One region of the Enterobacter sp. MGH 24 genome, then DNA from elsewhere that is predicted to be linked to it. Evidence: riboswitches for the same ligand, from Rfam matches in the RefSeq annotation. Region 1 holds a riboswitch; each other region holds the start of a gene.
The links. Region 1 has a riboswitch for thiamine pyrophosphate ahead of thiC (phosphomethylpyrimidine synthase ThiC). Riboswitches for the same ligand answer to the same signal wherever they lie in the genome.
Positions count from the first base shown of each region.

Region 2: it holds a riboswitch for thiamine pyrophosphate, as region 1 does, so the genes downstream of both, thiM (hydroxyethylthiazole kinase) here and thiC (phosphomethylpyrimidine synthase ThiC) in region 1, are expected to answer to the same signal.
Region 3: it holds a riboswitch for thiamine pyrophosphate, as region 1 does, so the genes downstream of both, thiB (thiamine ABC transporter substrate binding subunit) here and thiC (phosphomethylpyrimidine synthase ThiC) in region 1, are expected to answer to the same signal.

Region 1 covers NZ_KI535657.1:1,655,243-1,657,502, forward strand. The annotation lists gene thiC (phosphomethylpyrimidine synthase ThiC) at 1-1,038, opposite strand, end outside; TPP riboswitch at 1,117-1,228, opposite strand; gene L370_RS13995 (Rsd/AlgQ family anti-sigma factor) at 1,283-1,780, opposite strand; gene nudC (NAD(+) diphosphatase) at 1,876-2,260, shown strand, end outside.
Region 2 covers NZ_KI535657.1:4,509,984-4,512,243, reverse strand. The annotation lists gene L370_RS23755 (YadA C-terminal domain-containing protein) at 1-158, opposite strand, end outside; TPP riboswitch at 819-916, shown strand; gene thiM (hydroxyethylthiazole kinase) at 952-1,722, shown strand; gene thiD (bifunctional hydroxymethylpyrimidine kinase/phosphomethylpyrimidine kinase) at 1,719-2,260, shown strand, end outside.
Region 3 covers NZ_KI535657.1:2,156,665-2,158,924, reverse strand. The annotation lists gene sgrR (HTH-type transcriptional regulator SgrR) at 1-699, shown strand, start outside; TPP riboswitch at 736-836, shown strand; gene thiB (thiamine ABC transporter substrate binding subunit) at 868-1,851, shown strand; gene thiP (thiamine/thiamine pyrophosphate ABC transporter permease ThiP) at 1,827-2,260, shown strand, end outside.

The DNA of each region.
Region 1 (2,260 bases):
CTTCGCCGTCATCGGCACGTAGCGCAGCAGCACGCCCGCGTGAATGGTGAAGTAGTCCACGCCCTGTTCAGCCTGCTCCAGCAGCGTGTCGCGGAACGCTTCCCAGGTGAGGTCTTCGGCAATGCCGTTGACCTTCTCCAGCGCCTGATAAATCGGGACGGTGCCAATCGGTACCGGGCTGTTACGCAGGATCCATTCGCGGGTTTCATGGATATAGCGGCCGGTGGAGAGGTCCATTACCGTGTCCGCGCCCCAGCGCGTTGACCAGACCAGCTTTTCCACCTCTTCTTCGATGGAGGAGGTGACGGCCGAGTTACCGATGTTCGCGTTGACCTTCACCAGGAAGTTGCGGCCGATAATCATCGGCTCGGATTCCGGGTGGTTAATGTTGGCGGGGATGATCGCGCGGCCTGCGGCCACTTCGTCACGCACAAACTCCGGCGTGATGTTCTCCGGCAGGCGTGCGCCAAAGCCTTCACCCGGATGCTGGTAGCGCAGCACTTCGCTGCGGATGCGCTCGCGGCCCATGTTTTCGCGGATGGCGATGAACTCCATCTCCGGCGTGACGACGCCCTGGCGCGCGTAGTGCAGCTGGGTCACGCATTTGCCCGCTTTAGCGCGTTTTGGCGTCAGCAGGCCGGTAAAGCGCAGCGCGTCCAGGCCGTCGTCGGCCAGGCGCTCTTTGGTGTACGCAGAGCTGCGCACGCTCAGTTCTTCGCAGTCGTTGCGCGCATCAATCCACGGCTGGCGCAGCTTAGCCAGACCCTGCTGGACGTTGATCGTAACAGATGGGTCGCCGTACGGGCCGGAGGTGTCATACACCGGCACGGCTTCGTTGTCTTCAAACTGCGGATCCTCTTTGCTGCCGCCGATAAGCGTCGGGCTGAGCTGAATTTCGCGCATCGGGACGCGGATATCGGCCTGCGAGCCGGAAATGTAGATGCGTTTCGAGTTCGGGAAAGCGGTACCTTCCAGGGTATCGATGAAGTGTTGGGCCTGTGCGCGCTGTTCGCGGCGGGTCAGTTTTGCAGTAGACATAGCTCATTCCAAAAGTGAAGGACATGGCTTGTCAGACGACGGATGAAGCAAGAGAGGATCGCCCCTGGGCGATACAACAGCTGTTTGACTCTTGTTCCCTTCGCAGGTATTAGCCTGATCAGGTTCCGCGGATCCCGAATTAACGGTCTCAGCCCGCGCTTTCAGGCGCTGGGCACTCCGACAAGAAAAATCCCCCTCGTGAGAGGGGCGAATGGTTGTAAATTACTCGTTAACGATGAAGAACTCAAGCAGGGCGCGCGACGTTCTCTTCGTTACTGATGTTCAAATCATTGTCCAGTACGAGAGCGATCAGCTTATCTTCCAGCGTGAATCGCTCTTCCAGCGCCTCACCGAGGTCGGATAGCGCACGCTGAAACTCAAGATAGTTATCGTGATCGATGGCGTTCTCGAGCGCGGAATCATAGTAATCCATGATCTGCTGGGTGTTGGCTTCCAGCAGCGGATAGAGTTTGCTGGCCGCTAAATACGGTGTTGTCCCTTCCATTTCGCGGATAATGCGTTCATAAATATTGAAATGGCCGTCGGACAGATAGTCGACCAGGCCCTGACAAAAATCATCCAGCGCTTTTTCATTCAGTCGCATAAACGATTCTTTGCCAGGCTTAATACCGACCAGATTGTAATAAGCCACGAGTAGATGCTTGCGCACATGTAGCCAGCGATCCACCAGTTTGTTACTTCCTCTAACGCGCTCAGTCAGGCTTTCCAGCTGGTTTAACATGGTCGACTCCGCAAAATGTAGGATTGAATCTGCTTATCCAGAATGTAACCACAATGCTAACAACATGTCAGTGAAGCGAAGGTAGTGCAATAGATATGGATCGTATTATTGAAAAATCAGATCTTGGTTGGTGGATCGTCAGTCACGAACAAAAGTTATGGCTGCCTGCCGGAGAGTTGCCCTACGGTGCAGCGGAAATGTTCGATCTTGTAGGCCAGCGCGCGCTGAAGATTGGCGAGTGGCAGGGCGATCCTGTGTGGTTGATCCAACAGGCTCGCCGCCAGGATATGGGATCCGTTCGCCAGGTGCTGGATCTGGATGTCGGGCTGTTCCAGCTGGCGGGGCGCGGCGTGCAGCTGGCAGAGTTTTACCGCTCGCATAAATACTGCGGCTACTGCGGATACACCATGCATCCGAGCAAAACCGAGTGGGCGTTGCTCTGTAACCACTGTCGCGAACGCTATTACCCGCAGATCGCAC
Region 2 (2,260 bases), 2.9 Mb from region 1:
ATGTTAAGTTTATACAGGCTATTCGCGGCATTCGCCTCATCCCTGATATGCTGAATAGCGTCTGACTTTTCTTGTATCGAAAAGTAAGTGGTAGCAAATACAGAACCAGAGATAGCGCAAAGAGTGATTGACGCTACAGCCGTTTTAATAAATTTCATTTGAAAGTTCTCATCATTAAATCAATAAATAAAAAAGATAAAGGTCAGATCGCTATCCTGGCGGGATGATATAAATTCTTGTTATATCTGGATTCATTTAACGTTAACCCTGAGGTTTTGGTTAGGGGACTTATTTCGTAACGTGCAGCAACTATCTATCAATGTGAAATTTTGATTATTGATCTAAATCATAAACAGCATGAATAGCTAAAACGACTCGCCACAGTGATTATGGAAAAATATTCATAAATTACAATGATATATAAAAACAAAAAGGCGAGGTTGCAAAAAGGGTTAAAAACGCCAATCCATAAATTTTATTTAAGTGTTTTGACCTGAAATTATGGAAAATACACAAAATAGTTAATATAAATTGATAGATATTTCTTAGTTCTTTATTTACGAATCTTTTTCAGGTTTTGAATGAAGGTTTTTTTCGGCTATTCATCGTCTAAGTTAATTTGGAAAAAATATTTAGGTTGCAGATTTAAGCGAGATAGCGTTCAGGCCAGATTGCAATAAAAATGAGTAAGTGGATTGTTAGATAAAAGGTAAAAATAAGTAGGTAAATCTGTATCATCGAAACCCCTTGCGCATGGCCTGCGGGCGCGGTTACACTAAATATTGACAATGAGTTTGAGTAACTCACTGTTTTATAAGTATTTTGACTCGGGGTGCCCTTCTTCATTGAAGGCTGAGAAATACCCGTATTACCTGATCTGGATAATGCCAGCGTAGGGAAGTCAGATGCCTTCCCGGTCATCGCTTCTTCACGCAAGGCAGGAGCGAACCCATGCAGCCTGACCTGCTCGATTTACACGTTTTACACCACTTCCGAACCCGTTCTCCGCTAACCCACTGTATGACCAACGATGTCGTGCAGACCTTTACGGCCAACGTTTTGCTGGCGCTTGGCGCATCACCCGCGATGGTGATTGAGGCCGAAGAGGCTGAACAGTTTGCCGCGGTAGCCGATGCGCTGCTGATTAACGTTGGCACGCTGACCTCGCCGCGTGCTCAGGCGATGCGTCGGGCAATAGAAAGCACGGTGGCGGCAGGCAAGCCCTGGACGCTGGACCCGGTTGCCGTCGGCGCCCTGACGTTCCGCACCCGCTTTTGCCATCAAATTCTTGCCCTGAAACCGGCCGCCATTCGCGGCAATGCCTCTGAAATTCTTGCCCTTGCCGGAATGAGCGCGGGCGGGCGCGGCGTTGATACAACCGATACCGCAGCCAGCGCGGTGCCCGCCGCACAGGCGCTGGCTCGCCAGACCCATGCCGTTGTGGTCGTCACCGGCGAGGTGGATTACATCACTGACGGGCAACGCACCCGCACGGTTACGGGCGGCGATCCGCTGATGACGCGCGTAGTGGGAACCGGATGCGCGCTTTCTGCCGTTGTGGCGGCGAGCTGCTCGCTGCCGGGCGACCGGATGGATAACGTCGCTGCCGCCTGCGGATGGATGAAGCGGGCCGGAACGGTCGCCGTTGCGCAGTCACGTGGGCCTGGCAGTTTTGCCAGCGCGTTTCTGGATGCGCTCTATTCGCTGGAGGAGCAGGCATGAAGCGGATTAACGCCCTGACCATTGCCGGCACCGATCCTAGCGGCGGCGCAGGGATCCAGGCTGACCTCAAAACCTTCTCGGCCCTTGGCGCGTACGGCTGCTCGGTCATTACCGCGCTGGTGGCGCAAAACACGCGTGGCGTACAGTCGGTCTATCGTATCGAACCTGATTTTGTCGCCGCGCAGCTGGATTCGGTGTTCAGCGACGTGCGTATTGATACCACCAAGATCGGCATGCTGGCCGAGACGGACATTGTGGAAGCGGTGGCCGAGCGGCTTAAACGCTATCAGGTGCAAAACGTGGTGCTGGATACCGTCATGCTGGCAAAAAGCGGTGACCCGCTGCTCTCTGCCTCCGCCGTCGAGACGCTGCGCACAAAGCTGTTGCCGCAGGTGGCGCTTATCACGCCCAATCTGCCGGAAGCCGCCGCGCTGTTAGGCACACCGCATGCGCAAACTGAACGCGAGATGAAAGCGCAGGGGAACGCGCTGCTGGCAATGGGCTGCGGCGCGGTGCTGATGAAGGGCGGTCATCTTGA
Region 3 (2,260 bases), 500 kb from region 1:
CCCACCACCGGAGAAAAGGCCGTGGAGAGCCGCCTGGAGGAGGGCTGCTACTATCTCCTCTTTGACCGCCGCACCCACCGTGGGGCAAACCAGGCCGTCCGCAAGTGGATCAGCCACGTTTTGTCCCCTTCCAACCTGATCTACCATGCGGAAGAGCAGTACCAGACATACTGGTTCCCGGCGTACGGCCTGCTTCCGCGCTGGCACCACGCCCGCCCGGTGCACTGCGACAAACCCGCAGGGCTGGAGTCCATCACCCTGACCTACTACCGCGAGCACGTAGAGCATCGTTTTATCGCCAGAATCATGACCCGACTGCTGGCAGCCGAGGGGGTCAAGCTGGAGATCAGGGAAGTGGACTATGACGAATGGCATCAGGGAGAGATCGCCAGTGATATCTGGCTCAACAGCGCCAACTTTACCCTGCCGCTCGATTTTTCCCTTTTCTCGCATCTGTATGAAGTGCCTCTCATCCAGCACTGCATCGACCGTGACTGGCAGCAGGACGCCGCCCAGTGGCGTGCGGGAGATATGAATCTTGCAGCGTGGTGCCAGCAGCTGCTGGCCGAGCAGGCGATCGTCCCGTTGATCCACCACTGGCTGATGATCCAGGGCCAGCGCAGCATGCGCGGCCTGCGGATGAACACCCTGGGCTGGTTTGATTTTAAATCCGCCTGGTTTGCGCCGCCGGAGCCATAACGCTTTCGTAATATTCACCAAATCATTACAATAGCGCCGTTCTCAACGGGGTGCTGCATCACAGATGTGCGCTGAGATAATACCCGTCGAACCTGATCCGGATAACGCCGGCGAAGGGATTTGAGGCTGTTGCTCAAAATCCTTTGCCACTCAACTTTGAGGTGCAAAGTGTTAAAAAAAGTTCTTCCCCTGCTGGCGCTGTTTGCGCTGCCTGCTTTTGCCAAGCCCGTCCTGACGGTCTACACCTATGACTCTTTCTCTGCCGACTGGGGCCCTGGCCCGGTGGTTAAAAAAGCCTTTGAAGCGGACTGTAACTGCGAGCTGAAGTTCGTGGCGCTGGAAGATGGCGTGTCGCTGCTCAACCGTCTGCGCATGGAAGGGAAAAACAGCAAGGCCGACGTGGTGCTCGGGCTGGATAACAACCTGCTGGACGCCGCCTCGCAGACCAAACTGTTTGCCAAAAGCGGCGTCGCGGCAGATGCCGTTAACGTGCCGGGCGGCTGGAAAAACGACACCTTTGTGCCGTTCGATTACGGCTACTTTGCTTTTGTTTACGACAAAAATAAGCTGAAAAACCCGCCGAAGAGCCTGAAAGAGCTGGTCGAAAGCGATCAGAAATGGCGCGTGATTTATGAAGACCCGCGTACCAGTACGCCTGGCCTGGGCCTGCTGCTGTGGATGCAAAAGGTCTACGGGGATAAAGCGCCGGAAGCGTGGCAGAAGCTGGCCGCCAAAACCGTCACCGTCACCAAGGGCTGGAGCGAAGCCTATGGCCTGTTCCTGAAAGGTGAAAGCGACCTGGTGCTGAGCTACACCACCTCTCCGGCCTACCACATTATCGCCGAGAAGAAAGATAACTACGCCGCCGCTAATTTTGGTGAAGGACACTATCTGCAGGTGGAAGTCGCCGCGCGTACCGCCGCCAGCAAACAGCCGGAGCTGGCCGAGAAGTTCCTGAAGTTTATGGTTTCACCGGCGTTCCAGAATGCGATTCCCGCAGGCAACTGGATGTATCCGGTCACTAACATTGCCCTGCCCGCAGGTTTCGAGCAGTTGACCAAACCAAAAACCTCGCTGGAGTTTACGCCGCAGCAGGTCGCCGCGCAGCGTGCAGCATGGGTAAGTGAATGGCAACGCGCCGTCAGCCGCTGATTCCCGGCTGGTTACTTCCCGGGCTCCTCGCCGCCATAGTGATGGTGGTGGTCAGCCTGGGGGCTTTTCTTGCACTGTGGTTCAACGCGCCAGAGAGTGACCTGCTCGCGCTCTGGCACGACGGCTACCTCTGGCACGTTATCCGGTTCTCCTTCTGGCAGGCGTCGCTTTCTGCCCTGCTGTCGGCGATCCCGGCCATTTTTCTGGCGCGCGCCCTGTATCGGCGGCGTTTCCCCGGCAGGCTTGCCCTGCTGCGGCTGTGCGCGATGACGCTGATCCTGCCCGTGCTGGTGGCGGTATTTGGTATTCTGAGCGTTTACGGTCGCCAGGGCTGGCTGGCCTCGCTATTCGGCCTGCTTGGTCTGGAATGGTCATTCTCGCCTTACGGCCTGCAGGGCATTCTGCTGGC